Regions from separate parts of the Exiguobacterium sp. 9-2 genome, predicted to be linked through region 4. Evidence: riboswitches for the same ligand, from Rfam matches in the RefSeq annotation. Region 4 holds a riboswitch; each other region holds the start of a gene.

Region 1 (7,929 bases), 1.2 Mb from region 4:
CGTGACAGCTGCCCTATAACAACTCGTAACATTTGCTAATCTTTTCACAAAAGACTTGAACGACCTTCCTTCTTGCGTTTTAATGAAAAGGAAGGTCGCATTTCGTTGCGAATGAATAAGGAGGACGATGGCATGTCAACAGTACGTTTTGATTATTCGAAAGCCCTACAATTCGTAGGTCAACATGAAGTAGAACACATGACGGAGACCGTAAAGACGCTCCACCATGCGATTCATGCAGGAACAGGTGCAGGAAGTGATTTCTTAGGATGGGTAGATCTTCCGACGAACTACGATCAAGCGGAGTTTGCACGTATCCAAGCGTCTGCAGAAAAAATCAAGTCGGATTCTGATGTGTTGCTAGTCGTCGGAATCGGCGGTTCGTATCTCGGTGCACGTGCGGCAATCGAGATGCTCGGACACTCATTCCATAACTTGTTATCAAAAGACGAGCGTAAAGCACCACAAATCATCTATGCAGGGCATAATATCTCATCAACGTATCTGCATGATTTATTTGAAGTACTTGAAGGAAAAGATGTATCGGTCAACATTATCTCGAAATCAGGTACGACGACAGAACCAGCAATCTCGTTCCGTCTCTTGAAAGCATTCATGGAAGAAAAGTACGGTAAAGCAGAAGCGAAACACCGGATTTACGCAACAACGGACAAAGCCCGCGGTGCATTAAAAACACTCGCAGATTCTGAAGGATACGAAACATTCGTTATTCCAGATGATGTCGGCGGACGTTTCTCTGTGTTAACGCCAGTTGGTCTATTACCGATCGCAGCAGCAGGAATTTCGATCGAAGAGTTAATGCAAGGGGCACGTGACGCACAAGAGCGCTACGCGAGCGAAAACTTAGCTGACAACGAAGCGTACCAATACGCAGTCGTCCGAAATGCATTGTATGCGAAAGGGAAAACGATCGAGCTACTCGTCAACTACGAACCAGCACTTCATTACGTATCAGAGTGGTGGAAGCAATTGTACGGCGAATCTGAAGGAAAAGACTTCAAAGGGATTTTCCCAGCAGCAGTTGATTTCTCGACCGATCTTCATTCAATGGGACAATATGTCCAAGAAGGTCGTCGTGATCTGTTTGAGACAGTCATTAAAGTCGGACAAGCGCGTCACGCGTTGACGATTGAAGAAGACGCTCAGGACCTTGATGGATTGAACTTCCTCGCAGGACAGTCGATTCAGTTCGTCAACGATAAGGCAGCAGAAGGCACATTGCTTGCGCACACGGACGGACAAGTTCCGAACCTGACAGTCGAACTTCCAGAGATGACACCGTATCACCTCGGATTCCTGTTCTACTTCTTCGAAAAAGCATGTGCGATGAGTGGTTACCTCCTTGGAGTAAATCCATTCGATCAGCCAGGCGTCGAAGCGTACAAGAAAAATATGTTCGCTCTTCTTGGAAAACCAGGATTCGAAGCAGAAAAAGCAGAACTCGAAGCACGTTTGAAGTAATACAAAACGACAGTCGATTGTTCCTTAGTGGAACATCGGCTGTTTTTTTTACGTTCACGAGATGAGGACGAGTAATCATTTTCCAGATTTATAGGCAATCCTAGCGTTTTCACTTTTAGAATACCCGTGAAACAGGTAAAGTGAAGTTAGAAGAAGAAATGAGGTGCACGTACGTGATTACATTCTTGGATTATTATCAAAATCAAGTGGAGTTAAGTTTTGAGGACCATCCGTTCTCGGATCGCCCTCTACATGTGTGGGTCATTGCCGTGTACGAAGGGAAATGGTTGCTGACCCATCATAAGCAACGCGGATATGAATTTCCGGGTGGGAAGGTTGAACCGGGTGAAACGGCAGAAGAAGCCGCACGTCGTGAAGTGATGGAAGAGACAGGCGGAAAAATCGATTCCTTGAAGTACATCGGGCAATATCGTGTTGCCGGAAAAGGGGATACGATCATTAAAAATATCTACTTCGCGCAAATCGAATCGCTGTCATCCCATTTGGCTGTAGATGAAACAGATGGTGCTTTTCTGTTCGAGGAACTCCCTGATCGTCTCGATACGAACCGACAATACAGTTTCATGATGAAGGACCGCGTCCTTCCAGAGACACTCCGTGTACTTAGCGAACGCCGATTGGTTTGAACTTCCGCGGCAAGGTCCGTTTCGGACGTTTCGGATGTTCTATACGACGACAGACGGGGAGCGCGTCGGTGCCTATATCGTACTTCCGCAAGTCGCGAACGGACAGGGGATTCTCTACTTGCGAGGTGGCACACGATCTATCGGAATGGTTCGACCGACACGGCTGCTCGCGTTCGCGCAGGCTGGTTTTTTCGTCATGGCACCTTTCTATCGGGGAAACTTAGGCGGAACAGGAAAAGAAGATTTCGGACATCGGGATGTCGAAGACGCATGCAGTGCTTTCGATTGGTTGCAACAACGTGTCTCGCATGTTCATGCATTCGGATTTTCTCGTGGGGGGCAAATGGCATTACTCCTGGCTCATCATCGTCCAGTTTCGCGGACGGTGTCGTGGGCAGGCGTGACCGAGTTGACATGGACCTACGAGGAGCAGAAGACGATGCAAAAAATGTTGCGTCGCTATACGGGGGGGACACCAGACACCGTACCTGAGGCGTATAAGGTGCGCTCGCCGCTTCATGTCGCTCCTCAAGGTGAAGTATTATTGATTCACGGTGCGTATGATGAGAACGTTCGTTTACGACATGCGACGGCTTATGCTGCACGTCATCCCGACCAAACCCTGCTTCAGACTTATGCGTATGCACATCAGTTCCCGATCCATGAAAAATTACGTGTGACGCGTGATATTTTGACTTGGTTCGAGACAGGCATTTGGAACCGATATGATACATGATTCAAGCAATACGACGTTTGTCGTATTGCTTTTTGTATTTTGGAAGATGAAGCATAGAGATTGAAAAAACAGACCATTGATACATTGTAAAAAACAATAATCTCCTAAAAAGTAAACTTTGATATAATAGAAACCATCTGAGGACAATGGAGGGGGCAGGAGAACGATGGATATCCTATTAGCACGTCAACCCATCGTTAATCGAGTTGGATCAATTGATGCATTTGAATTATTGTATCGTTCGATTGAACAAATGACTATTTTTGATGGGGATTTAGCGACGATGGATGTATTGACGAATACACTCGTCCATATGGGGGTGGAACATGTCGCGGAAGGAAAAAAACTTTTCGTCAACTTTACGTCAGATTTGTTGAAAAGTGATCTGATTCATTATTTAGATCCTAACCGATTCGTCATTGAAATTTTAGAGACAGTTGATATTGATACTGAAATGTTGTCGGTTCTGCATAGTTGGAAAGAAGCAGGCTTCACATTAGCACTAGATGATTTTGTGACAGATTTACTTCGACAGCACGGAGCGGAATTGTTTGCGTTGATCGATTTAATTAAAATCGACATCGAGGCAATTTCCCCTCGCGAGCAAAGTGCCATTTTGCATATCGTTCGACGTAATTATCCTCATATTAAGATGCTTGCTGAACGTGTCGAGACGCACGAGGATCATACACGTTGTCTTGATATGGGGTATGACTGGTTCCAAGGCTATTTTTATGCTAAACCGATGCTGATGAAAGGGAAAGCTGTTCCACCACAATTGCCGGTGTTGTTAAAGATGCTGAAGTGGCTTGATACGGATGAGAAGTACGATGAAGTCATTGATGAAATCGAAGCCAATCCGTATATCAGCATCCAGGTATTACAACTAATCAATTCTCCGGGAGTGGGATTACGCAATACAGTTAGTTCCGTTCGTCAAGCGATCTCACTACTTGGCTTCGCTCAACTTAAAAGCTGGATTTCGTTGATTGTCTTACGTGAAATGAAGCTCGCAAGTCCTTATGAATGGTCGAATGAGTTGCTGCGTTCTTCCTTACATTGCGCAAAGCTCTGTGAGTTGTTTGCAACAGAAACAAGGACGCTGCAACAAGAGAGTGCCTATATGATCGGCTTGTTATCGCATATCGATGCGTTATTGTCCGTTGATATTGACGACATCATCGATCAATTGCCAATCGAGGATTCCTTGAAGATTGTCCTCCAAGGAAAAGACCATCCGTTCCGGGATTGTCTAGTGCTTGCGATCAGCGCAGATCGCGGTGATTTCGAACAGTTCGAATTGCTCAGTCAACGGTTAGGTGTATCACTTCCGCGAGCATATGCGTTACTGACGGAAAGTCAGGAGTGGCTTATGCAAAAAGAGGTGCATCTTCAAGAAGAGACAGATGCCATTCTATAAAAAAAAGAGCCCTGAGGCTCTTTTTTTTATAGACATGGACCTGCTGACTTGATCGCATCCGTCGCACTTTCGAAACGAAGGAAATTATGTTGGAATTTCTCAGCAAGCGAACGCGCTTGTGTGTTGTATTCGTCAGGATTTGACCAGACGCGTACCGGATTGAGTAATTCACTTGGAACACCAGGAACTTCAAGTGGCATATGAAGTCCGAAGATTGGGTGCTCTTCTGTTGGAATCGCTGCAAGTGTTCCGTTGACGGCAGCGTTGACCATCGTCCGTGTATACGATAGCTTCATTCGACTACCTGTCCCGTAAGCACCGCCTGTCCAGCCTGTGTTGACGAGATAAACGGTCACACCGTGACGATCAATCAGTTCTCCGAGCATCGTCGCATACTTTTCAGGTATCAGTGGAAGAAATGGTGAACCGAAGCATGTCGAGAACGTTGCTTCCGGTTCCGTGATACCACGCTCTGTTCCAGCAAGTTTTGATGTATAACCTGATAGGAAATGATACATCGCTTGTTCTTTCGTCAATTTACTGATCGGAGGCAAGACGCCATACGCATCAGCCGTCAAGAAGACAATCGTCTTCGGATGACCAGCCCGTGATGGAACAGCGATGTTATCGATCGCTGTGATCGGATAAGCAGCACGTGTATTTTCTGTCAACGATGTGTCATCGTAATCAGGATGACGAGATTCATCGAGCACGACGTTTTCAAGGACAGTTCCGAAACGGATCGCATCAAAAATTTGCGGTTCTTTTTCGCGTGACAGATTGACCGTCTTCGCATAACATCCACCTTCAATGTTGAAGACGCCGTCATGCGACCAACCATGCTCATCGTCACCGATCAATTGACGGCTATCGTCTGCTGACAGGGTGGTCTTACCAGTACCGGATAGACCGAAGAACAAGGCGACGTCGCCTTCGTGTCCGACGTTTGCTGAACAGTGCATCGAAAGGACATTTTCTTGTGGTAAGAGGTAGTTCATGACGGAAAAAATCGATTTTTTGATTTCGCCCGCATATTCGGTTCCGCCGATCAAGACGATCCGGTGTTCAAACGACATGGCGATGAATGTCTCGGAATTCGTTCCGTCAACGGTAGGATCTGCTTTGAAATGTGGCGCGTAGACGACCGTGAACGGTTCGAAGGCAGCCACTTCAGGATACTCGCGTAAAAAGAGTTGTTTGGCAAACAGGTTATGCCAAGCGTATTGTGTGAGCACACGAACCGGAAGGGTGAAGTGCGTATCTGCCCCAGCAGCAGCTTCTGTGTAGTAGAGCTGATCGGCTTCGTTCATGTAACGAAGAACCTTTTGTAACAATTGTTCAAATTTGTCTCCATCCATCGGTTGGTTAACATGACCCCAATCAATGTGAGACTCGCAGGAAGAATCACGGACGATGAACTTATCTTTTGGTGAACGACCTGTAAATTTCCCCGTTTCTACAGATAGTGCGCCGTTCTCAGCAAGGACACCTTCTTCGTTTCGAATCGCATGTTCGACAAGTTCAGCAACAGATAGTTGTTTGAACACATGCTCTTTCTTGAGTAGTTCTTCGATATTCAGGACCGTCATCGGCATCCTGACCCCACCTTTCCCCTACGTTGGTTTTGGCTCACTGCATTTAGTATGACACATTCATTATATATGACATACTAAAGGGAGCGCAATCATTTTCTAGTGCTGATTTCTATTTATCTGGAAACGCTTTCAGCATTAATAGTTTAACATCTCTTTTAAAAAGTTTCGACTAGAATTTGAAACCTTGCTTGACAGAGTAGGTACAACTTTATATCATGTAATTCGTAACGGATACTCTTATTCTGAGCAGGTGGAGGGAACAAGGCCCGAAGAAACCCGGCAACCGTCCTACATTAATTCATATATTAATGAGGGAAAAGGTGCTCTCCTGAAGCGAAGTAAACACTTCGAACGATAAGAGGGTAAAGGAAGAACGCACAACCTTTCCCTGACCATTTTTTGGACTTGGAAAGGTTTTTTTCATTTTACCGTCCCACTCAACTAGGGGAAATGAGTACACCGTCAAATTCTTTTTTGGGAGGGTCATACATGACAAACCTTAATCGCCGACTATTCACGTCGGAGTCAGTCACTGAAGGTCATCCAGATAAAATCTGTGACCAAATTTCGGATTCAATCCTCGATGCGATTCTTGCAGCGGATCCAAACGCACGTGTTGCGGCAGAAACTTCTGTTACAACAGGTCTCGTTCTCGTTGCAGGTGAGATCACGACATCCACTTACGTCGACATTCCAAAAGTCGTTCGTGAAACGATTCGTGAAATCGGCTACACACGCGCGAAATACGGTTTCGATGCGGATACATGTGCTGTATTGACATCGATCGATGAGCAATCAGCAGATATCGCTCTTGGTGTCGACCAAGCGCTTGAAGCACGTGAAGGTAGCATGTCTGATGCAGAAATCGATGCAATCGGTGCAGGAGACCAAGGTCTTATGTTCGGTTACGCAACGAAAGAAACACCAGAACTCATGCCACTTCCAATTTCGCTTTCGCACCGTCTCGCACGCCGTTTGGCAGAAGTGCGTAAAAACGGTCAACTCGACTACCTTCGTCCGGACGGAAAAACACAAGTCACGGTCGAATACAACGAGAACAACGAGCCGGTTCGTGTCGATACGATCGTCATCTCGACACAACATGCGGAAGAAGTTACGCTTGAGCAAATCCAAGCTGATTTGAAAGAACACGTCATCACACCGGTCATCCCGGCTGAATACATCGACGCAGCAACGAAATTCTTCATCAACCCAACTGGTCGTTTCGTCATTGGCGGACCACAAGGAGATGCTGGATTGACTGGTCGTAAGATCATCGTTGATACGTATGGTGGATACGCACGCCACGGCGGTGGAGCATTCTCAGGTAAAGATCCAACAAAAGTCGACCGTTCAGCTGCATACGCAGCACGTTACGTCGCGAAGAACCTCGTTGCTGCAGGTCTTGCAGACAAAGCAGAAGTTCAACTTGCGTACGCAATCGGTGTCGCGCACCCTGTATCAATCGCAGTTGATACATTCGGCACAGGAAAACTTCCTGAAGCACAACTCGTCGAATTGGTTGCTGAAAACTTCGATCTTCGTCCGGCTGGAATCATCAACATGCTTGATCTCCGTCGTCCGATCTATCGTCAAACAGCTGCATACGGTCACTTCGGTCGTACAGATGTTGAGCTTCCATGGGAGCAAACAGATAAAGCAGCAGTTCTTGAAGAACAAGCAAAACGTTTCGCATAATCAAAAAGTCCGGAAATCCTACGTGGGTTTTCGGGCTTTTTTGTTTCCGCGGAACTTTGCAGGAAACGAATGTTTTTTCTAGAAAAGGGTAAAAGTACATGAGTCGATTTGTATGAGTATAAAGGGGGGTTCCGATTATGGAAATACGCGAAGCTATTCCAGCTGATGCAGGACGTATTCATGACATTGCTATCACATCTTGGTTGGATACGTATGAAGAAATCTATTCCGAACGTTCGAAAGCGCATTTCGTGCAGGAGGCGTATCCGCAAGAAGAAGTCGTTCGTGCGATCCGGACGGCGGAAGAAGCACGGGGAGAGTATTTTTATGTCGGAATCATCGACGAGGAAA
Region 2 (7,929 bases), 650 kb from region 4:
TAAGCGATCAAGGGAGGGCATTTTTTCATGAAAACCTTTAAATTATGCACATTGCGCATTTTAATGGACGAGTCAGGACGTGATACGACGATTCCCGTCGCCATTCAAGACGGACTAACGGTCAGTACCGAACAAACGGCACAATGGGTCGCAGAAATCGTCGTTCCTTCGAGCGATCAGCCGATCGTCGATGAATTGTTCACAAAACATTTACGTGCTTTGATTGAAATCACGATCTCACGACCCGATAATGACCCTGCCGCGATGATCGTCACGCCTCTTGAACGGACTGCCTTAAGCGAACACGTCTCCTATGTCTTCACTGGTAAGATGGTCATGATGAAGAATGATTTATCCGAATCGATCTTACGTGAAGTCGTCGAGGATGGATTCGCTGGTGAGGAACTCGTCCAAGAATACAAGGATCGTCGTTCAAAACGCGGTGCACATATCACGAGTATCGCTAAAGAAACATTTAAACAGTATCTAGCAGAACATCCAGAAACACCGATTTCTTAAGGTTTTTCGACTTCGTCCGTGATGTGATCCGCTACATTGATTCGATCAATCGTATAGTGGTCCGTATATTGGATATAATTCGCACATGCATTTTTCAAAGGTGTCCGGTAACTGAATGTCTCATCAATCGACGATAAGGCTGCTTTGATCGTATGCGAGTGACAGACGATTAAGATTCGTTTCCCCTCATACGTTCGTGTCACTTCCTGTAATGCTTCGAATACGCGATCCTGAATCGCTTGTTCCGTTTCAAGACCCGGAACACGTTTCGTATCGTTCGCTTGAACAGCTTCATAAATCGACGCAACCGGTTCACCGGAAGCAGCACCAAATTCACGTTCGACGAGTCGGTCATCGGTCGCTGTGATCGTCAATCTGACCGCACGTCCGATGATTTCTGCTGTCTCAACAGCGCGAGACAACGGGCTTGCTAGCAAGACATCCCACTTTTCATTGGCTAGATAAGCGGCGCTGAGTTCCGCTTGTCTTTTTCCTGTTGCATTCAACGGGATATCTTCTCTTCCTTGGATTCGTTCATTTAAGTTCCAATCCGTCTGACCATGTCGCACTAAACAAATTTCAGTCAGTCATGCCTCTGTCTCCTTCATTCAAGAAATATGACTGATTGTATCATGTTTTTCATCGGGAAGTTGTCGCGGTGGCAATAACAACACCTGACAAGTGAAGCGTTCAATTCGTTCGAGCAGTCGTTCAATTTTCAATGGATTTTCTGTCTGTGCAAAACTAGCAAGTGAGTGGGTACCGTTCGGAAAAGAAAACAAACGGACATCAGCTCCGACATCGGCTCCTTTTTCAACGAAGTGAAGAGCTTGGGAAAACGGAACGATTGGATCTTTTTTGCCATGTAGGAGCATGATCGGTGGGGCGTCTGACGAGAGATGCGTCACAGGTGAAACGTGGGTCATGAGCTTGCGCCATTCTTCCCGTCCACCTTTATAAAACTTAATGTGAGCGATCCAGGTCTGAATGAAAGTAAACAATAAAAAATTCGTCGGTGGATATAAGGCAATGACACCACTAATCAATGGCATGTGTCGTTCATCGCGCTCACCAACGAAAGCAGATGGGGCAAGTGCCGTCGTCAGCATGAGTGCAGCTCCGGCTGAGTCTCCCCATACCATCATCCGTCCTCTTAAAATGCGAAGATCTTCTGCTTCTTTGTTCAAAAAGCATAAGGCATCCCTTACATCTTCGAGATTATCCGGAAAATAACTCCCTTCTTCAAACAGACGATAATCGATACTACAAACAGCAACCCCAAGTTCAAGCAGGCGATCAACGATCGGGCTAAAACAGAACATATCCTCGCGCTCTCCACGAACGAATGCGCCACCGTGCGCGTAGATCGCGACCGGAAACGGTCCTTCCCCCGGCGGATAATAGAGATCGAGTTGTAAGGTACGGTCTCCCACTTGTTTGTAAGTGAGTGTCCGCGGTGCGAGTTGTTTTTTTTCTGTGATTGGCAAGGCGGGTTCAGTCCACCGAAGTAATGCACCGTAATTATTCCAGATACTTGCTCCCGCAGCTGCCGTCGTTAGTAATGCAGCTCCCCCCCCATAGCCATGCATGCAGTTTCACGTTTCACTTGATCACCTCCAAAAGACGTACCAATTCCTTCACTTTTTTATCCTTTTACCCCGTTTTAAAAGAAGTCGAACGTCTCGGTATTCGTACTTGACGCTTCTCAAACGTTCCGCTATAGTGAAAAAGTCCAAATCGGAATAATTACGTTTTAATAACGGAGGTAACATATAATGAAAAAAATCATTCCTGCTTTAACGGTCGCATTCGCGAGCGCAAGTATCCTCGCAGCTTGTGGATCAAACACCGATTCATCGACTTCAGATGATAAAAAGACGGAAATCTATACATCGACGTTCGCAACAGCTGCCATTGCCCGTGAAATCGGTGGTAATCAAGTCAACGTCAAGATGATCGTCCCACCTGGAGCAGATCCGCACTCCTATGAACCGACGTCAAAGCAACTCACTGAGATTGCCAAAGGTGACCTTTTCCTTTTGACGGGTACGACACTTGAACCCTATTCAAAAAAAATCCAAGAGAGTCTAAAAGGCACGGACGTCCGGTTCGTCGAGACGAGTAAGGATGTCACTTTGCTGGAATCGGATGCTACGCTTCACGCACATGAAGAAGAGGGACATACAGAAGATGAGCATGCGCACGAAGAAGCAGGGCACGATGATCACGCAACTGATGAACATGCTCACGAAGAGGAAGAACACGATCATGGAAAATACGATCCACACGTCTGGCTTGATCCTGTCAACGCCAAAGCAATGGCACGTTCTATCACAGTCGCCTTATCAAAAGAAGTACCAAAAGACAAAGCAACATTCGAAAAAAACTTGAAAGCGTTCGATCAGCAAGCTGACGCACTCGATAAAGAGTTCAAGCAAGCCGTCGCTGACGGATCAAAAAAAGAACTTCTCGTCACACATGCAGCTTACGGTTACCTCGCCGAACGATATGGTTTCACGCAGCTTCCAATCGCCGGAATTTCCCCTTCCGATGAACCGTCACAAAAGCAACTGGCTGCTTTTTGAAAAAGAGCGCGGATGCATGATTTGAAATACGTCGCGTTCGAAGAAACGGTTTCACCAAAGGTTGCGCGTGTCATCCAAAAAGAAATCGGAGCTAAATCCGTGACGATCCATAACCTCGAGTCGGTGACGAAATCGCAACAAAATAGCTCGTATTTCAAATTGATGGAAGAAAACGTCCAGACGTTAGAACAGGCACTTCAGTAAAGTACAGTTGACACGCGTTACTCAATGCGGTACGGTAAGAAACGTGTTTTACAACAATTGAATGACTTCTTTTTATCGCGAGAAACGGAGGGACTGGCCCAATGATGTTTCGGCAGCGGCGACGATTTGATTCGTACTGTGCCAAATCCAGCAAGCGAAAGCTTGAGAGATAAGAAGAGCGTCTTTTTATTTCATAAAGACCTCCTTCTTTCTTGCGAAGGGGTCTTTTTTTGTATCTTTGAGAAATGAGGTATCAACAATGAAAGAAACGATTACGCCTAACAAATGGGCACTGCTTCCGCTCGTCGTATTCCTGGTCCTCTTCATCGGAGCCGGTATCTTCTATGACGATTTTTACAAATTTCCGATTCTGATCGCCGCTTTGATCGCGTTGATCTTTGCTGCAATCATGACGAAAGGATCGATCAATCAAACGGTCGAACGTATCGCAACCGGTGCCGGAAATCCTGATATCATGATCATGGTCTTCATTTTCTTATTAGCCGGTGCGTTCTCTGGAACAGCGGAAGCGATCGGCGCAATTGAAGCAACTGTCAATGCTGCTTTGACGTTCTTACCTCCTTCACTCCTGATGAGTGGGATATTTGTTATCGCAGCATTCATCTCGATGGCAATGGGTACCTCGACAGGAACGATTGCCGCTCTCGCACCGATTGCCTTCGGTATTCATGAAGCAACAGGTATCAACGTTGCGATCGCAGCAGCGTCAGTCGTTGGTGGTTCGATGTTCGGTGATAACTTGTCGTTCATCTCGGATACGACAATCGCTGCCGTTCGGACACAAAAAACGAACATGCGCGATAAATTCCGGACGAACTTCATGATCGTTCTCCCGGCTGCCGTCTTAACGGTCATCTTACTCGCGTTCGTTTCTGGTTCTGGCGATGCGGCAGCAGCTAAAGCATTCGAGTTCTACAAATTAATTCCGTATCTCGCCGTCATCGTCCTTGCACTATTTGGTGTCAATGTCATTCTTGTTCTCGTCGGTGGCACATTGCTTACTGGAATCATCGGTATGATCGACGGTAGCTTTGGCTTAAGTGGGTTCGTCCTTTCGATGTCTGAAGGAATGATGGGCATGGCAGAGATTTCCATCTTGACACTCCTCATGGGTGGTCTCGTCAGTTTGATCACGTTCAATGGCGGAATCGCCTACTTGAAAGAGACGTTGACGCGCAAGATTTCACAGCGTCGCGGTGCTGAATTCAGTATGGCAGCACTCGTCAGTGCGACGAACCTCGCAACGGCGAACAATACGATCTCGATTCTCGTCGCTGGACCACTCGCGGCTGAAATCGCTGATACGTATGAAATCGACCGCAAGAAATCAGCGAGTATTCTTGATATCTTCTCTTGTGGTATTCAAGGCATCATTCCGTATGGGGCACAACTGCTGATCGCAGCAGAGTTGACGAAGACAGCTTCACCAGAACTGATTCCGTATCTGTTCTATCCGTTCCTGCTCTTCGTCTGTGGATCGATTGCCATCATCTTTGGTTTCCCACGTCCGAAAAAATCAGTTGCTCAACAGGAAAAAATCTCTTCTTAACCAACGACAGGTCCGATCATGGTGATCGGACCTGTTTCATTATTTTTTCTGCTTCGCTTGTCGTTCTAAAATCAAATACGCGATTGCTGGAAGTGGAAACTGAAGGAGTCCCGCGCCTCCCCATACCCACGGGTTACGTCCTGATTTTCGTGCACTGAAAAATAGGCTAACTGCTTGCGTGACCAACAAGGCACTAATACTAAGCCAAGCTCCCTTTGATAGCTTTTTATTCTTTTGAGCCATCCTTTCTCCCCCTCTTTCTGACATACGGTCAGATGTGATGAATTCTCTTTTATTTTAACCCATTCTATTCCTCCATGAGCATGGAAACGGACGGTTTCGTTCGTTCGTGCTAAACTAAACGAGCAAATCTAAACTACGTTTTATGAGGAGGAGTAACACATGCAATACGCAAAACTTTCAAACGGTATTACGATTCCCCAAATCGGATTCGGTGTCTGGCAAGTAGACGAAGAAACAGAAGCACCCGCTGCTGTTGCTGAAGCACTACGTGTCGGCTATCGTCATATCGATACAGCTGCTGTCTATAAAAACGAGCGCGGTGTCGCAAAAGGAATCAAAGAAAGCGGCGTGAAACGTGAGGATCTCTTCTTAACGTCGAAAGTCTGGAACGATGATATTCGTGCCGGTCGGACGAAGGAAGCATTCGCAGAATCGCTCGAACGTCTCGAAACAGACTACCTTGACCTCTACCTGATCCACTGGCCAGTCGAAGGCTATATCGAAGCGTGGAAAGCAATGGTTGAACTTTATGAAGCAGGCAAGATCAAAGCGATCGGTGTCTCGAACTTCAAGGAACATCACCTCGATACATTGGCAGAAGAGGGCTTGATGGCACCAATGATCAACCAAGTCGAATTGCATCCACAATTGCCGCAACACGAACTGCACGAATACTTGCAAGATCACAACATCCAAGTCGAAGCATGGAGTCCACTCATGCAAGGGAAATTCCTCGAAATCAACGATTTCAAGGAAATCGCAGAGAAGCATGGTAAGACACCTTCACAAGTCGTCTTGCGCTGGCACCTCGACAACGGTATCGTTGCTCTTCCAAAATCCGTCACACCAGAACGCATTGCAGAAAACTTCGACGTCTTTGATTTCCAACTCGATGCCGATGATCTTGAGAAAATTGATCGTCTAGCAACGGATGTCCGCCTCGGACCGGATCCAGACGAAATCGATTTTTAATCTAAAAGTTATTGTAAAAAGAGTGATTTCCATGTGAAGTCATCTTGATTTAGATGAACGACAAGAGACCCGTTTCCAGTCGACGACTTGGAAGCAGGTCTCTTTTTTATAGATGGTACTAGTCATACGTAATAAATTAAAATCGTATCTTCCGCTTCTTCTGCCTTTTGAAAATAGGCACGCAGATCGGCGAACTGCTCCCAGACATATTCGAATTCGCCCGGTATTCCAGCTTCATCATGAATCGAAGCGAGTGCCCGTTGATCGAAGTTTCGCATCACTTCAGCGGAAATGATCAAAAGCGGTAAAGGAAGAATACCGACGATTGCCGCTTTTTCCTCATTGACGATCAACTCTTCACCAATGATCGCTCGCCCTAGATTATAGTGCGTGTCCTGATCAATATAGATATCGATTTGATTCATCAAATGGTAGATGGCATTCGTTTGTTCGAGGGCAAACAATTGTTCATGGTCGGGTTGTGTCTCATGAATGAATAATATCCAGTCCATGATGATGTGGGGATCGTTTCCGAACGACTCCCAGACCGCATCCGTGACGCGAACGAAATGTACGTTTTCCATTCTCCCCCTCCCTTCTGTACTCTGTATTCCCTTTTTAAATTCGTTCTATACAAAAAAAAGAGCCAGATTTCTCTGACTCTCTTTTCTTAGATCGCTTTTTCGTCTTCTTCTGACCCATGCCATGCTTCAAGCGTATGTTTTCCTGGCAAGTTCGGAATTGAATCCGCATAGAAACGCGGCTCTTTTCCTGCTTTTCGTTGTGTCACGTAATCATCGAGCGCAAGCTTCGCGATTTTTGCGAGGCGGAAAATCGCATATAGATTAACGATTGCCATCAGTCCCATACAGATGTCCGCTAAAGCCCAAACGAGACTAGCCGACTCGACAAGTGAACCGAAGACGATCATGACGAGGACGAGTGCACGGTATGCCATCATGACTTGTTTATTGTCACGGATGAACGTGATGTTCGATTCACCGTAATAGTAGTTTCCAACGACAGAACTAAAGGCAAAGAGGAAGATGGCAAGTGCCATGAATCCTGTCGCAAGTGATCCAACTTGCGACGCAAGTGCCCCTTGCGCTAAATCAATACCGGCTAAGGCATCTCCATTCGCATCTTTTGTCGGAACACCACTGACGAGAACAATCATCGCTGTCGCCGAACAGACCATCAACGTATCAACGAAGACCGCGAATGATTGAATCAAGCCTTGTTTGACCGGGTGGGAGACTTCAGCCGTTGCTGCTGCGTTCGGTGCCGAACCCATACCGGCCTCGTTCGAGAACAAACCGCGACGAATACCATTTAAAACGGCCGCTCCGATTGCTCCCCCTGCTAGTGTCTTAAATTCGAATAATCCTTCTTGGAAAATCAATTTAAAGACGTTCGGTAATACTTCAAGATTCGTCACCATGATATACAGGGCGATCAGGATATAACCACCTGCCATGATTGGAACCATAAACGAAGCGACTGTCGCAATACTACGAACACCACCAAAAATGATCAGTGCCGTCAAGACGACCAATCCGACCGTAATCCACATCTTATCCACACCATATTGACTTTGCAGTGACAAGGAAATCGTATTCGATTGGACAGAGTTGAAGACAAAACCAAATGAGATCGTGATCAGAACACTAAAGACGATTCCTAACCACCGTTGTCCAAGCGCTTTTTCCATGTAATAGGCTGGACCACCACGCCATTCTTTTCCGTCACGTACCTTATAAATCTGAGCAAGTGTACTTTCAACGAATGCTGATGCCGATCCAATTAAGGCAATCAACCACATCCAAAAAACTGCTC
Region 3 (7,929 bases), 520 kb from region 4:
CCAAATCGCTCTGCAAGTGTCAGCGTCAACCCATCGCGTGGACCGGCTCCATATCCGACAGCAACATAAAGACCTGCCCCCATGCCGATGATGAAGATGCCGAAAATCAACCAGATCGTATTCAACCAGATCGACTCAAAAGAGGGTAAGAGATGAGAATTAAGGACAAGATTCATGAAGACACCGACGAAGATCGCGTTGACGAGTGTTCCAATTTGTGGTGTGACGCGGTCTAATGTGTACTTAACGAACACGAGTAATAGACCAACGAGCAAAATAATCGTTCCGACGGACAGTGGTGTTTTCTTTTGGAGACCGAGATGCAATACATCCCACGTCGAGACACCGAGTTCAGCAGTGATCATCATCGATGAGCCGAGAGCGAGTAAAAATAAACCGAGTAGGAAGAGTCCCCACTTTAACGTAGCGCGTAATAACCAGGAAGCACGATGACGCGTCATGTCTAACACCTCATTTCTTAAAAATAATTGATTCGTTAACTGTATCATGAGGAAAGTAGAAGAAGAAAGACGAAATTTTCCGTTTTTTCCATCTTAAGAAGGAGGGGAAGGTCGAAAGAGAAACGTATACTGAAGAAAAAAGGAGATGACAGGATGAAAGCGATTCGACACCTGATTCGTTTTACATACATAGAAGCCGTCTGTTGCGTCTTTCCCGTCATGATTTTCGCAGCGCTTGCTCTTTCACGTTATCTTCCTGCTGAACCGGTCGCTCGATACGATCTCCTGTTGCTATGGTGTCTTCTCGTCCAAATCGTCTTACTTGTCACGCGTTATGAAACGCTGGAAGAGTTCAAACTGATCTTACTCTTTCACGTGATTGGTCTAGCACTTGAACTGTTCAAAGTGAACGTTGGGTCTTGGAGTTATCCGGAACAGGCTCTAACGAAAGTGGCTGGTGTTCCTTTGTATGCAGGATTCATGTATGCAAGTGTCGCAAGTTATGTCTGTCAAGCGTTCCGAAGATTTCATTTACGCTTCACAGCATTTCCACCACCTTGGCTTGCGATCAGCGTAGGCAGTCTCGTCTATCTCAACTTCTTCACACACCACTGGATCTTCGATGCACGCTGGCTATTGATGGTCCTTGTCGTCCTTGTCTTCTATAAGTCATGGGTTCATTTTACGATCGAGCAGACGATCTACCGGATGCCGCTCGTCCTGTCTTTTTTACTGATCGCGTTCTTTATTTGGATCGCTGAGAATATCGTGACGTTCTTTAAAGGGTGGGTCTATCCACATCAGGAAAGAGGATGGGAAGTCGTTGATCTCGGAAAGTTGTCTTCTTGGTTCCTGCTTGTGATCATCACGGTCCTGATCGTCATCGTCGCGAAATACAAGCAACGGGATCCGGCTGTGGAGATATATCAGCGTACATAGATAAAAAACATGACATTTCGTTTGTGATGGAGCGCTTCGATGTTCAACGTTCGTTCTAACATGTGGACGACAACTTGAGCGTGTTTGGCTCAACCAGTGACGAGACGGGAAATTATTGAAAAAAGAGTGAAACATTAGAAGTTTTAAGCCGTAGAGTAAGGTGAGAACTTATTTTTCAAGGAGGACCTTACTCATGTCATCTCAATTAAAAAAAGCAGCGAAGGAGTCGCTCAGCGGTCGTTGGGGATTTGCAGTCCTAGCTTTTCTGCTGTTTAGTATTATTCAGGGTGTTCCTAATTTATTTGGATCGGATATCGATGAGCCGTCTAGTAGTATAGATCTCGTTGTATCATTGGTGTCGATTTTATTGATTCCAGTAGGAGTCGGTTGGACATGGATTGCCATGTCGATTGCTCGTGGCGAAGAAACGAAAGTGACGGATTTGTTTGAGCCATATGGTATGTTCCTGAAAGTGGTGGGGCTGGCCATTGTTCAGTTCATCTTTATCGCGCTCTGGACGTTACTCTTAATCATCCCTGGTATCATCAAGTCATTCTCTTACTTGTTGACGTACTACATCCTTCGGGATGAGCCGTCAATCGGTATTCTCGAGGCAATTACACGCTCACGGCAACTCATGGATGGACACAAGATGGAAGCATTCTTGCTCTTCTTATCGTTTATCGGTTGGGCGTTGCTTGTCATCGTTACGCTTGGTCTTGCTGTCCTATGGGTCGGACCATACTTCAGTGTCACGCTTGCCAAATTCTACGATCGTATTCGTGGGGAGCAGGCGCCAGAGCAGACATCAGATTTCGTCGCACCATACTAATTCCGAATCCCGACACTACGTCGGGATTTTTCTTTGGAATAAATCCGATAGGAAAAGACGGTTTAATGGTTGCTTTAGTTCAATGAATTCTGTACGATGAATGCAACACATCTTATCTAGAGAAGTCGAGGGACTGGCCCGAAGACACTTCAGCAACCCCGCTATGGCGGAAGGTGCTACTTCCAGGAAGGAATACCTTCTGAAGATAAGAGCGGACAGGACAAGATACCGTCGCTCTTTTCGAACTTCGAAAAGAGCGTTTTTTTATGATAAGGGGGACGATGGAGTGGAGTATGGTTTTTGGTTACCGATTTTTGGGGGATGGCTACGTAACGTCGAGGATGAACAGATGCCAGCAACATTCGATTATGCGAAACAAGTCGCACAAACAGCTGAACGCATCGGCTTCTCGACGACGTTGATTGCGGAATTGAACTTGAACGATATCAAAGGCATCAAGGAACCGAGTCTTGAGGCATGGACAACGGCAGCGGCGATTGCTGCAACAACAGAACGCCTTGAGATCATGACAGCGGTTCGTCCCGGGTTCCATAATCCAGCGACGACGGCGAAGATGGCGGCAAACATCGATCAGTTGAGTGGAGGGCGATTTACGCTCAATGTCGTCTCAGCCTGGTGGGCAGAAGAAGCAAAACAATACAACGGTATTTTTACTGCACATGATGAGCGCTATGCCCGGACGGAAGAGTTCGTCACGGTCATGAAAGGACTATGGGCAGATGCGTCACCGTACAGCTTCTTCGGTAATCACTACACGATCGAACAGGCAGAACTCCATCCGAAACCCGTCCAGCGTCCGGGGATTAAGCTCTACGCTGGTGGAGAGAGTGAAGCCGGAAAACGGACGATCGTCGAACATTGTGATGCCTACGTCATGCATGGAGGCACTGTTGAAGAAGTAGCTCATAAAATCAATGATATGAAAGTACGCCGGGAAGCGACGGAACACGCACCGCTTGAGAGCTTCGGTCTTGCTGCCTACATCATTTGTCGGGATACGGAAGAAGAAGCGCTTCTTGAGTGGCAACGCATCACGGACGTTAAGGAAGACAGCGCCGGTTATGCCGGTTATCAAGATTTCATCAGTAAATCACAACTCGAACAACAGGTCGAACGAAATGATTATTCCGTCTCGAACCGTGGTCTGCGACCGAACTTGATCGGAACACCAGAACAGATTGCCGAACGGATTCTAGCGTTCGAAGCCGTTGGTGTCACGTTGCTCTTGTTACAATTCTCACCACAACTCGAAGAAATGGAACGCTTTGCCCGTGACGTAATGCCACTGGTCGAAGCGAAACGAAAGGTAGGTCAACAATCATGACAAAAATTCATATTCTCCACGAAAACCAAGAATGGACGGATCATCTCATCAAACGTCTCGAAGAACTCAAGTTGCCGTACGAGCAGTGGCACTTGAATGAAGGAATCGTACCGTTAGATGAACTGCCGCCAGAAGGTGTCTTTTACAGTCGTATGAGTGCGTCTTCGCATACGCGGGGGCATCGTTATGCGCCAGAGTTGACGGAAGGGGTCCTCGCTTGGTTAGAAGAGCATGACCGCACTGTCTTTAACGGAACGCGTGCGCTCCGTCTTGAAGTCAGCAAAGTCAATCAATACACAGCGTTACGTAAGGCTGGGATTCGTGTACCAAAGACAACGGCTGCTGTCGGACGTGATCAAATCGTACAAGCAGCAAAAGAAATCGGTGTTTCGTCATTTATCACGAAACATAACCGTGCCGGGAAAGGTCTCGGCGTCCAGTTATTCCATTCGATTGAAGCACTTGAAGCTTATCTCGATGGTCCGACATTCGACGAACCAGTCGATGGCATCACATTGATTCAAGAGTATATCCAAGCACCAGAACCGTACATCACGCGCTGTGAGTTCGTAGGTGGAAAGTTTGTCTACGCGGTTCGAGTCGATACATCAGAAGGTTTTGAGCTTTGCCCAGCGGATGCATGTGTGATCGAAGACTTGTTCTGCCCAGTCGGGGAAGAAGCGCCGCAAACGCCGATGAAGTTCCAAATCGTTGAAGGCTTCGATGATCCAATCATTGCAAAGTACGAAGCGTTCCTCCATGCGAACCAGATTGCGGTCGCAGGTATCGAGTTCATCAAGGATGCGTCAGGTACGATCTATACGTATGACGTCAATACGAATACGAATTACAATTCGGATGCTGAGGCAGCTGCAGGACGCTACGGCATGCTCGAACTGGCGAAGTTCCTCGGTGCAGCACTTGAAACAAGCACAGTAAAATAAGAATCGGCTCCCGCCCTGTCACCGGACGTTACAAGACCGGATGACGGGGTATTTCTATAGAAAGGGGGCGGATCTATGATTACGTGGAGAGAAGAACGACAGCTCGATATCCCGATTGAGGAAGCATGGCACTTGTTTGATCACACGCGGCTGCAACGTCTGATTCCGAACGTCGTCCAGCATGAAGTGATTGAACGAAAACCGGGTGTCGTCGGTTCGACGTATCGTCAAACATACATGCAGGGCAACCGACTCGAAACCTACATCGTGACCGATTTAGCCTATACGAATGAGCCGGACTTTAAACAAAATACGATTGGATTCACGTTAGCTAAAATATTCAAGATTGAGATGACGTTTACGCTCAAACCACTTGGACACGCTCGTTGTCTGTTGATTTATACAGGAAAAAATGAAGGGGCAAACTTTGTTGGGAAAAGTCTCTTGTCACTCGGTGGCGAACGAGAAAACGAGAAAATTGTTCAGGGCTTGTTGCAACGTGTCGAAGAAGAGGCAGCGAAACAAAAGAAGAACAATGCATGAAAAAACGGATTCCCGCACTGGGGAATCCGTTTTTTCATATCTTATCGATTCGTATACGATTTATGACCACTCGGTAAAACGGATAGGCAGTCGATACCTTGATAACATTCTCGTTTTCTATCGCTGGATCGAGCGATTTTGGATTATCAAAAAGCTTAGTTATCGACTACTATTTTTAAGTATAAATACGGTTATTAAATTTTCATTTAATCCAAAGATTATATCGTTACGATAGTAGACGCAAACGAGAAATCTGTGAATCATTTTGCATCTCATTCAGTGGTCGAAACCGAACGGCTCGTAATTCTTGTTGATCAAGCGATAGTTCAGGATCGATCCCGAGTCGAGGTTCAGGACTATCTAAGACACGGCGAACGAGAAAACATGTCTCTGTTCCTTGATCAATTGAAATCTCGTAAAGTTTCCGTTCGACCGTGACGTGAAGATGCGTTTCTTCTAACACTTCTCTCATGATGGCTTGCTCTTTTGTTTCACCATTCTCGACACCTCCGCCGGGTAACGTCCAAAATGTCCGGGAAGAGGTATGTAATTTGACCATTAGAATCTGTTGCTCTTCAATCAACGCAGCGCATACGCGATGTCGCATATCGCATTCCTCCTTCAACGTGTTCAAAAAAGAGACCGAAACGACAGTTCCGGTCTCTTTCAAAATCATTGTGCGTATAACGCTGTCAATTGCTGTTGGATCGTATCGTTGTTCAAATACTCATCGTATGTCGTTTCTTTATCGACGATACCGTTTGGTGTCAACTCGATGATCCGGTTCGCGATCGTTTCGACGAACTGGTGGTCATGCGAGCTGAAGAGCATTGCGCCTTTATAAGCGATCAAACCATCGTTTAGTGCCGTGATCGATTCGAGATCCAAGTGGTTCGTTGGATCGTCGAGTACAAGGACGTTAGCACCACTGAGCATCGCTTTTGAAAGCATACAACGGACTTTTTCGCCCCCAGATAAGACAGATGCTTTTTTCATGACTTCTTCTCCTGAGAAGAGCATCCGACCGAGGAATCCACGGAGGAACGTATCGCTCTCATCTGCCGGTGAATACTGACGGAGCCAATCGAGGATCGTCTTATCCGAGCCTTCGAAGAATTCCGAGTTATCTTTCGGCAAGTATGATTGGGAAGTCGTGACGCCCCATTTGAATGTACCGCTGTCCGGTTCCATCTCACCCATAAGGATTTTGAATAGTGTCGTGATCGCGATATCGCTCTGGCTGATGAACGCGACTTTATCCGTCTTGTTCAACGAGAAGCGGACATTATCAAGGACTTTGACGCCATCGATCGTCTTCGAGAGACCATCGACCATCAAGAGGTCATTTCCGATTTCGCGTTCTGGCGTAAAGCCGACGAACGGATAACGACGTGATGATGGACGAATGTCGTCGAGTGTGATTTTATCAAGCAATTTCTTCCGTGACGTCGCTTGTTTCGCTTTCGAAGCGTTTGAGCTGAAACGTGCGATGAAGGCTTGAAGTTCTTTAATCTTCTCTTCTTTTTTCTTGTTTTGGTCACTTGCCATACGCGAAGCAAGCTGACTTGATTCATACCAGAAATCATAGTTTCCGATATACAGTTGGATCTTACCGTAATCAAGATCCGCCATGTGCGTACAGACGTTGTTCAAGAAGTGACGGTCGTGGGAAATGACGATGACCGTGTTTTCGAATCCGATCAAGAATTCTTCAAGCCATTTGACAGCTTTCAGGTCGAGTCCGTTTGTCGGCTCATCGAGTAAAAGAATGTCAGGTTTACCGAACAACGCTTGTGCAAGCAAGACTTTGACTTTTTCAGATCCTGTCAGCTCAGCCATCGTTTTCGAGTGAAGGTCTTCCTTGATTCCAAGTCCTTGTAGAAGCATCGCTGCTTCCGACTCCGCTTCCCAACCGTTCATTTCAGCGAATTCACCTTCGAGTTCAGCAGCACGCATGCCGTCTTCATCTGAAAAATCTTCTTTCATATAGATCGCATCTTTTTCTTTCATGACTTCATAGAGACGTTTGTGTCCCATCATGACTGTTTCGATGACTTGGAATTCTTCGTATTCGTAATGGTTTTGGCGAAGGACGCCTAAGCGTTCGCCCGGTGTGATGATGACATCGCCTTGTTGTGCTTCAATGTCACCAGCGAGAATTTTCAAGAACGTTGATTTACCGGCACCGTTTGCACCGATCAGACCGTAACAGTTACCTGGCGTGAACTTGATGTTAACGTCTTCGAATAATTTTCGGTCCGCAAAGCGAAGACCGACGTTTTGTACTGTAATCATATAGAGATGAACCCTCGTTTCTAGTAAGTGATGTGCTCATTCGAGTGTACCACAAATCATGATCTGTCGTAGAGCAGGCAAAGTTCTTTCCATATTAGGACAGAAATTAAAAATAAGCAACCGGATATTTAAAATAATGAAACATTTTCCAGATGGATGCGTAGAAGAAAGTAAGGAATTCGCTAGAGGAGGGGTTAGATGGCCATCTTTTTCACGTTATTGTTTTTCGCCCTCATCGTTTTGCTTGGCATGGAACTCTATCGCTATATCCAAGAAAAGATTGATAAAGGAGATTCAGAATGAGAGAAATCAAACCGAAGAAAAAAATTCGTCCATCGATGATCATCGCTGGTGTACTTGTATTAGCCCTGCTGGCTACAACGCCGTTCGTCGTCGAACAAATCGAACCCGGACAAGTTGGTGTCGTTTATACCCCGTCAAGCGGTGTCAAAGATGAGACGTTATCGCAAGGCTGGCATGTCGTTTCACCAATCACACGGGTGACGGAGTATCCGATCCGTACACAGACGAAATCGCTTGATAACATGACGCTTGCGACTAAAGACGGAA
Region 4 (7,929 bases):
CTTATCTTTCCCACTTGCCGTCACAAGAAATTCAATCGGAATACCGGACGTCCGAATGGCGAGGTTACCACTCGTACCAGGGAACCAATCGCGCGCTGCAAGTTCTTGTTTGATGGCGCGTAGTTCTTCATACCGTCGCATGAATGTCATATCGTCACCTCCGATCGTGCTAAATCATGAACGATATCGTGGAACGTCTCAAAAGGTGTATAGGCGATATCATTTTCTTCACACAACGTGATCAGATAATCACGGGCATAGACACGATCCGCTTGTTTTGCGAGTTCGAAGTCCGTCACTGAGTCACCGATGACGATGATGACGTCATCGTCTTTGCATAATGTACGGGCAACGGATGTTTTACAACAGCCGCATCCATTCGTGCAATGGGCATCGCAGGCGTGTGGCCAATCGATGTGGACGAATGGACCACTGAAATCGGCAATGTTACAGTAAATCTGCTCTTGCTCGAGGAACGGTGCTAAGATCGGTTCGACGAAAAAGTCCATTCCACCGCTAACAATCGAAAAATGGATTCCTTGACGACGACTGTACTGAAGCAACTCCGAAAATCCTTCGCGAATGACAGCGCGCTCCATCAAGAAATCAAGATAGTCCGCTTTACCGTCGGACGGCAGAAGCGCGAACATCTGCCCGACACCACTTTGGATCGATAACGTCCGGTCGAGCACGCCACGTTTCAACGGTTCGAAGTCATTCACTGGCGCAAATACCTCCATGAGTGCAATGATGTTATCCTGCATCGTTACGGTACCGTCGAAGTCACAAAGAATTCGTAAGGTCATGACTTGATCCCCCAAGCGTCGAGCGCGACTCGTAATTCTTCATGTCGTGACGCAGCATTCGATAGGGATTCATTTGCGAGTGCCGCATCAAGTGCTTGACGAAAAGCGATAACACCAGCCGCAGCACCTTGCGGATGACCATGTACGCCACCACCAGCGTTGATGACGGAATCGATCCCGAAGTCGCGTACGAGTTGAGCAACGAGTCCTGGGTGAATACCGGCTGAAGGGACAGGGAAAATCGCTTTCGTCTGACCGAGGCGAGTCGCTTCAACCGCGATGCCGCGGGCGACGTCCTTCGGAAGAGCGACATTGCCGTAAGGTGACGGGAATAGTGTTAAGTCTGCACCAGCAACGCGCGGTAATGTGCCAAGTAAGACAGGCGCTGCAACACCGTGGTTCGGGCTAGCAATCAATGCACCGCTGTAAGCCGGATGATTGAAAATGGGAACGTTGATCTCCGGATCACTTGCCAATTCACGTAAGACGTCGAGTCCGTATGTGAAGGTATTCAACAAGAAAGCAGTTGCTCCAGCGTCAATCAATCGTTTGGCTTGATCCTTGAGCGTAAAGACGGGACCACTAAGTGTGATCGCATACAACGCACGTTTACCGGTCCGGTGGAAATGAGCATCGATAACCTCACGTCCTATCCGTGCCCGATCAATCGTCGGTGTCAACGGATTGTCATATAGGATCTCATCGTCCTTGACGAGATCGATCCCACCAGCAAGTTGTCCTTCGAGTTGATCACGAAGGAACGATAAATCGCGTCCGATGACCCCTTTGAAGATGCTCATTAACAGTGGACGATCTTCGACACCAATCAAGGAACGAACCCCTTGGATCCCGAACTTCGCACCTGGAAAATCCGACGTGAATGTATCGGGTAGTAGCAGTTCTGTTAATTTGATTTCACCGTCGAGTGAGAGTTTCCCGAAGACGGTCGTCAAGATCGCAGAAAAGTCGCGCGATACATTGTGTTCCGGGTAACGAATCGTGATATAGCCTTTCCCGTCGCGCTCTTCCGTATGTACGACTTCTCCTTTGAATGAGGCGAGTTGTTGTTGCTCAAGATGATTCAGCTCCGTCCAGGAACCAACCGTCAGACCAAGCGCGAGTTGTTCGGCGCGTTGCTCCAGTCGATCGCGGGCGGTCAATTGATAAGTAGCTGTGATGTAAGCCATGTCTTTCCTCCTTCAATAAAAAAATGGTCTCTTGTCAGCGACAAGAGACCATGAATGATTCGAACGTGGACTCTTATCTGTCAGCTTAGTAGCTGCAAGAATTAGCACCGTGCCAAAAGGTCGGTTGCTGCGACATCGTAGGGCTTGTCCCTCCGTCTGCTCTTGATAAGAATTGGATGAAATTGTGAAATCTAATTGCAATTTTTACATGAGAGTCACGACTTGTCAAACTATTTTTAGAAAATTTATTTTTTTTGAAAATACTCTTTCTATATATGGAGCGAAAACGATATCCGTTTCTGCTTGATTTCGATTTGACAGCAGGGAAGAGGATTGCGTAAGATTCAAATCAATATCACACACGACAACTACATACGACTCTTATCGCGAGTTGGCAGAGGGAATTGGCCCGATGACGCCGCAGCAACCGACCACTTGGCACGGTGCTACATCCAACAGACGTTTCGTCTGAGAGATAAGAGGACGCAGTGACTTTCCTGCGCCTCTTTTCGATGACGAAAAGAGGCGCTTTTTCGTGTATCACACAGGGGGAACTGAGATGACATACAAAGCATTTACAGAACAGGACGCGATCGAACGGGTCCGCTCACTAGGACTGATCGGCGACGGAGCCGTCGAAGCAGAAGAGATTGGCGACGGCAATCTCAACCTTGTCTTTCGAATTCGAGAAGGTGAACATCGATTGATTCTAAAACAAGCACTTCCGTACGCGAAAGTCGTCGGTGAAAGCTGGCCACTATCACTCGAGCGGGCGTGGATCGAGCAATCCGCACTCCGTGAATTCGCCCGGCATGCCGTGCCGTTCGTACCGCGTGTCTTTCATGCTAGTCACGACGAGGCGTATACGGTCATGGAAGATCTTTCACATCTGACAATCGTTCGAAGCGGTTTACTCGCAGGTGAACAGTATCCGTTGCTTGCGGAACATATTGGTTCTTATCTCGCTCGGACTTTATTCCATACATCGGACTTTGCGCTTGGTCCGGTTGAAAAAAAACGTGTCGCCCGAACGTACTACAATCCGGACTTGTGCGACATCACGGAAAAATTAATCTTCACGGATCCGTTCCATGACGCGGAGACGAACGAGATTGAAGCCGGGCTTGAAGAAGAGGTGGCACGTCTATGGGCGGACGATGAGTTGAAACGCGAAGTCGCAAAACTCGAAGCGCTTTTCATCACGAAAGGAGATGCGTTGCTACACGGCGATCTACATACAGGAAGCATCTTTGCTTCGGCAACGGAAACGAAAGTCATCGATCCAGAATTCGCCTTTTATGGTCCATTCGGATTTGATGTCGGACAGTTCATCGCCCACTTATTCTTTGCAGCATACCCGGATTATTCAGCACTTCGTGATGCCCGGATTCGCGACATCGATACGTTCTGGCTGACGTTCGCTTCGACGTTCCGCGCCTTATGGGAACGCGAAGCCGTCGAACCATTCCGGACATCGGGACTCGTCGACGATGTACTGAGCACGATCTTGCAGGATGCCCTTGGCTTTGCCGGTTGCGAACTGATTCGTCGGACGATCGGACTCGCACCAGTCGCTGATTTAGAAACGATTAGTTCTATGACGGAACGACTAGAACGAAAACAACATGCTTTACGTTTAGGATCGGCGTTAATCAAACGTCGGACCGAATGCCGGACATTTGATGATTTACGAAACTTCGACGTAACGGAGGAACTTAGCCGATGAGTACATTCGTTCAAAGTATTCGTTATGAAGATCGTGCCTTGACGATTCTCGATCAGACACGTCTACCGCAGGAAGAACACTATGAAGTCATTACCGATCTTGCACAAGCGGTCGAAGCGATTAAACAACTGCGCGTCCGAGGGGCGCCTGCGATCAGTTTATTTGGCGGATTCGTACTCGTTCAAGAGGCGTACCGGTTTGAAGCAGAACTGTCGATCTATAAGCAGACTTTGCTTGAGACATCAGCGACGTTACTCGCGACACGACCGACGGCTGTTAACTTACGAAATGTCCTTGATCAATTGAATCCAATCATTCAAGACGGGACGTCGGTAGAAGAGATCCGCGAACGGCTCGAGCAGCGGACGATTGCCTTATACGATCAGGATGCGCAGACGTCACGTCAAATCGGGATTCATGCACTTGAATTGTTCCAGTCAGGTAACCGTATCCTAACGATCTGTAATGCTGGATCGATTGCGACCGCTGCTTATGGAACAGCACTTGCGCCGTTCTATATCGCAAAAGAACGCGGCATTGAATTATCTGTTTTTGCGAGTGAGACGCGACCATTACTGCAGGGAGCACGACTGACGACATGGGAGCTACAACGTGCCGGCATCGATGTCACGCTAATTACAGATAACATGGTCGCCCATACGCTGAAAGAAAAACAGATCGATGCAATCATCGTCGGGGCGGACCGGATTACACGCAACGGAGATACGGCGAATAAGATCGGAACGTTCCAACTAGCATTACTCGCTCAAGCTTTCGGTATCCCGTTTTACGTCGCAGCACCGCTCTCGACGTTTGATTTCTCACTTGTTTCCGGAGACGCGATCGAAATTGAAGAACGTGATCCGCAGGAAGTGACGACTGTCCAAGGTGTTGCGACAGCACCAGAAGGAGTTGCTGTCTTCAACCCAGCTTTTGATGTCACACCACACACATTGATCACGGGCATCATCACCGAACTTGGTATTATCACGCAACCGAATGAAGAAACGATTGAAAAATTAACGGGGCTTCAACCCCTCGGATAAGGAGACAATTCATGAAAAAATTAGCTTACGCCGTCCTAGCACCGGCCTTATTACTAGCGGCTTGTGCGAATGGAGAAGCGACGACGAAAGTCGTCAAGGATGTACCAAAAGGAGTTCAATCGGATGTCAAGATCGCCGTCATCCGTAACCTCGCATCGGACGACCATACGAAGCAATTCCTTGATGGCGCACGAAGTGAAGGAGAAGCGCTCGGCTTTAAAGTCAGCACGTTCATTTCGGAAGGTAACGATGTCAAGTTCAAGGAACTGGTCGCGCAGGCGATTCAGCAAGATTATGATGGGCTCATCATTTCGCACGGTAAGGAAGACTATGCCTATGACATGATCAAACCAGCAGTCGATAAAGGACTGAAGGTCGTGACGTTCGATACGGTCACGAAGAAAAAAGGGGCATCTCTACAAGACGTGACGGAAACGTTCCAAAACGATCATCAACTTGCGAAGCTATCACTCGATGAAGTGACGAAGGTGACGGACAAAAAGCCGGTCCGTGTCATCAAACTCTGGTTCGGACCAGGTTTTGCCCCGCTCGATCGTCGTCAGGAAATCTATAAGACGTACGAAGCAGACGGCAAAATCAAAACGCTTGAGACGGTTGGACCGACGAACTTCCAAGATGTCCAAGGGGATATCGCGACAAAGATGAATGCCATTCTCGCGAAATACCCGAAAGGAAGCGTTGATGCCGTTTGGGGAGCATGGGACGAAGTCGCAAAAGGCGCTTACAAATCGCTCAAGGATAATAAACGTCAAGAAATCCCATTGATCTCGATCGATGTCTCAAATCAGGACATCAACCTGATGCGTGAGAAAGGCAGCAACTGGGTTTCGACGAGTGCGGTGGATCCATTCCTGATTGGACAAACGGACATGCGACTACTGGCTAAGAAAATCGCCGGAGAGAAGACACCAGATAGCTTTGATCTCGATGCGAAACTCGTTGAGCAGAAGGCATTGAAGCAGGACACAACGATGTATAATCTCGATACGATCATCAAAGGTTGGAGTACGTCGGATAAATTCAATGAGCCGTGGATGGACCGGTTGCGTGACGTCCATAAAAAACAATGACGTCTATCAATCATCACCTGGAGATGACCGGGATTTCACTTGCGTTTCCGGGAGTCCAGGCACTCAAGCAAGTCTCCTTTGAGGTGAAGTCTGGTGAAATTCATGCGCTTGTCGGTGCGAATGGTGCCGGTAAGTCGACGCTGATGAAAGTCTTATCTGGAGCGGAAACAGCGGATGAAGGAATCATCCGTCTTGACGGGAAAGAACTGTCAATTCAATCTCCGCGTGATGCAAAACGAATCGGGATTGATCTCGTCCAACAAGAGGTTGATGTGGCGCTTGTCCCGTATTTGACGGTTGCTGAGAATATCTGTCTCGATCTGTTGACGGACGGAACAATGACGGGTTTGGTATCCCAACGCCGTTACATACAGCGTGCGAAAGAAGCGTTAGCAACATTACAGGCGGATATTTCCGTCAAGACACGTGTCGAAGAATTACGTCTTGCTGAAAAGCAACTCGTATTGATTGCACGCGCCCTCGTTCAGGAACGTCGTTTTTTAATTTTGGATGAACCGACGGCACCTCTCAGTCAGGCGGAAACAAGCCATCTCTTTTCAGTCGTGCGTCGTTTAGCGGAACGGGGACTTGGGATCATTTTCATTTCCCACCGCCTACAAGAATTGTATGACATTTGCGACTCCATCTCGGTCATGCGCGACGGTCAACTCATCTCGCGACATCTTTTGACAGACATCACGAAGGAAGCTGTCGTTGAGCAGATGCTCGGGCGTAAGCTTACGTCTGTCGCGAAAACGTCACGGATCAATGCGACGAACGTACTGACGGTCGAGAGTGCCACGAATGCGGACGTCCGCGACATCTCCTTGACGGTTCAAGCAGGGGAAGTCGTTGGTATCGCGGGTCTTGTCGGTGCCGGTAAAACGGAATTATGCAAAGCATTATTCGGTGATCGCCCGTTTCAGGAAGGGGAGGTTCGTATAGGTGGAAAAGCCCATCGCCTTTGCAATCCACAAGCTGCGATTCAAGCGGGAATCGGTCTCGTTCCGGAAGAACGGCGAAAAGAAGGAATTCTTGTTGCCGATTCTGTCGCAGAAAACCTGACAGCAGCGGCAGCTCATGATTTCGTCAACCGCTGGGGACTGATGGATCGTCGTAAAGAAGTCGAACAGGCATCGAAATGGGTCAAGGAGCTGGGCATCAAAGTGGCAGACGTGAAACAGGAAGTAGGTCAACTATCCGGTGGGAATCAACAAAAAGTCGCCATCGGAAAATGGTTACTGACCGATGTTTCTGTCCTCGTCTTAGATGAACCGACGAAAGGTGTCGATGTCGGAGCTAAACAAGATATCTATCGTCTGATTGACGAACTCGCGCAACAACAAAAAGGGATCCTTTACGCGACGAGTGAATGGGATGAACTTTTGACCGTCACGGACCGAATCTACGTCATGTTCGATGGACGAATTGTCCATGAAACGAAGACGGCGGATACATTAGAAGAAACCTTGTTGTGGTATGCGACAGGAGGAGGGCAACGATGAATGAGGTAGTATCAAAACAAATGAATCGGGGGAAAGGTTTACGTCCGGTCCTTGGATTCTTGAACGACTGGGGGATCGTCCTCGCGATCCTTGCCCTCGTCCTGTTTTTTGCGACGACGGCTCCAACATTCCTACAAGGGACGAATTTGATCAATATTTTACGAAGTATCTCCATCGTGACGATCATCGCGATCGGCTTGACGGTTTCATTGACGATCAATGGATTTGACTTATCCGTAGGATCAACTGCAACACTTGCAAGCTCCTTCGTCGTCTCATTCTTCGTCTGGTACAGTCTGCCACTCGGTGTCTCGATTGGTCTAGCACTCCTTCTGTCTTTAAGTGTCGCCTTGTTGAACATCTTACTTATCGTCTGGTTTAAGATTCCGGATTTGTTTGCGACGCTTGCGACGATGTTCATCGTCGAAGGTGCCGCGATGACGTATACTGGTGGTGGTTCAATCAGTGCCGGAATGCCGCGCTTAGACGGTACACCAACAGTCGGCACAATTCCGGAGGCGTTCGCGAAAATTAGCCAGGCGCCTTGGATCATCGTCATCATGCTCGT

The links. A riboswitch is a leader RNA that binds a small molecule or an ion and turns the genes downstream of it on or off. The one in region 4 is predicted to bind S-adenosylmethionine.
Region 1: another riboswitch for S-adenosylmethionine. It lies ahead of metK (methionine adenosyltransferase); the one in region 4 lies ahead of VJ374_RS02355 (2,3-diketo-5-methylthiopentyl-1-phosphate enolase).
Region 2: another riboswitch for S-adenosylmethionine. It lies ahead of VJ374_RS14940 (Na+/H+ antiporter NhaC family protein); the one in region 4 lies ahead of VJ374_RS02355 (2,3-diketo-5-methylthiopentyl-1-phosphate enolase).
Region 3: another riboswitch for S-adenosylmethionine. It lies ahead of VJ374_RS15560 (LLM class flavin-dependent oxidoreductase); the one in region 4 lies ahead of VJ374_RS02355 (2,3-diketo-5-methylthiopentyl-1-phosphate enolase).

The regions. Positions count from the first base shown of each region.
Region 1 is NZ_CP142850.1:2,337,541-2,345,469, reverse strand. Features, by position in the region: gene VJ374_RS12315 (iron-containing alcohol dehydrogenase) at 1-19, shown strand, start outside; gene VJ374_RS12310 (glucose-6-phosphate isomerase) at 133-1,482, shown strand; gene ytkD (RNA deprotection pyrophosphohydrolase) at 1,656-2,129, shown strand; gene VJ374_RS12300 (alpha/beta hydrolase family protein) at 2,101-2,865, shown strand; gene VJ374_RS12295 (EAL and HDOD domain-containing protein) at 3,032-4,285, shown strand; gene pckA (phosphoenolpyruvate carboxykinase (ATP)) at 4,312-5,880, opposite strand; SAM riboswitch class I at 6,115-6,241, shown strand; gene metK (methionine adenosyltransferase) at 6,370-7,578, shown strand; gene VJ374_RS12280 (GNAT family N-acetyltransferase) at 7,716-7,929, shown strand, end outside.
Region 2 is NZ_CP142850.1:2,848,693-2,856,621, forward strand. Features, by position in the region: gene VJ374_RS14920 (YwpF family protein) at 28-519, shown strand; gene VJ374_RS14925 (histidine phosphatase family protein) at 516-1,106, opposite strand; gene VJ374_RS14930 (alpha/beta hydrolase) at 1,128-2,108, opposite strand; partial or broken gene VJ374_RS14935 (metal ABC transporter solute-binding protein, Zn/Mn family) at 2,295-3,308, shown strand; SAM riboswitch class I at 3,378-3,484, shown strand; gene VJ374_RS14940 (Na+/H+ antiporter NhaC family protein) at 3,568-4,878, shown strand; gene VJ374_RS14945 (hypothetical protein) at 4,918-5,121, opposite strand; gene VJ374_RS14950 (aldo/keto reductase) at 5,281-6,093, shown strand; gene VJ374_RS14955 (YfbM family protein) at 6,216-6,677, opposite strand; gene VJ374_RS14960 (alanine/glycine:cation symporter family protein) at 6,764-7,929, opposite strand, start outside.
Region 3 is NZ_CP142850.1:2,976,093-2,984,021, reverse strand. Features, by position in the region: gene VJ374_RS15575 (YczE/YyaS/YitT family protein) at 1-461, opposite strand, end outside; gene VJ374_RS15570 (DUF817 domain-containing protein) at 615-1,400, shown strand; gene VJ374_RS15565 (DUF975 family protein) at 1,594-2,232, shown strand; SAM riboswitch class I at 2,342-2,444, shown strand; gene VJ374_RS15560 (LLM class flavin-dependent oxidoreductase) at 2,519-3,577, shown strand; gene VJ374_RS15555 (ATP-grasp domain-containing protein) at 3,574-4,521, shown strand; gene VJ374_RS15550 (SRPBCC family protein) at 4,597-5,064, shown strand; gene VJ374_RS15545 (NUDIX hydrolase) at 5,291-5,671, opposite strand; gene VJ374_RS15540 (ABC-F family ATP-binding cassette domain-containing protein) at 5,737-7,359, opposite strand; gene VJ374_RS15535 (prohibitin family protein) at 7,659-7,929, shown strand, end outside.
Region 4 is NZ_CP142850.1:434,480-442,408, forward strand. Features, by position in the region: gene VJ374_RS02345 (methylthioribulose 1-phosphate dehydratase) at 1-150, opposite strand, end outside; gene VJ374_RS02350 (2-hydroxy-3-keto-5-methylthiopentenyl-1-phosphate phosphatase) at 147-806, opposite strand; gene VJ374_RS02355 (2,3-diketo-5-methylthiopentyl-1-phosphate enolase) at 803-1,993, opposite strand; SAM riboswitch class I at 2,064-2,165, opposite strand; SAM riboswitch class I at 2,372-2,475, shown strand; gene mtnK (S-methyl-5-thioribose kinase) at 2,553-3,719, shown strand; gene mtnA (S-methyl-5-thioribose-1-phosphate isomerase) at 3,716-4,765, shown strand; gene VJ374_RS02370 (sugar ABC transporter substrate-binding protein) at 4,777-5,856, shown strand; gene VJ374_RS02375 (sugar ABC transporter ATP-binding protein) at 5,853-7,361, shown strand; gene VJ374_RS02380 (ABC transporter permease) at 7,358-7,929, shown strand, end outside.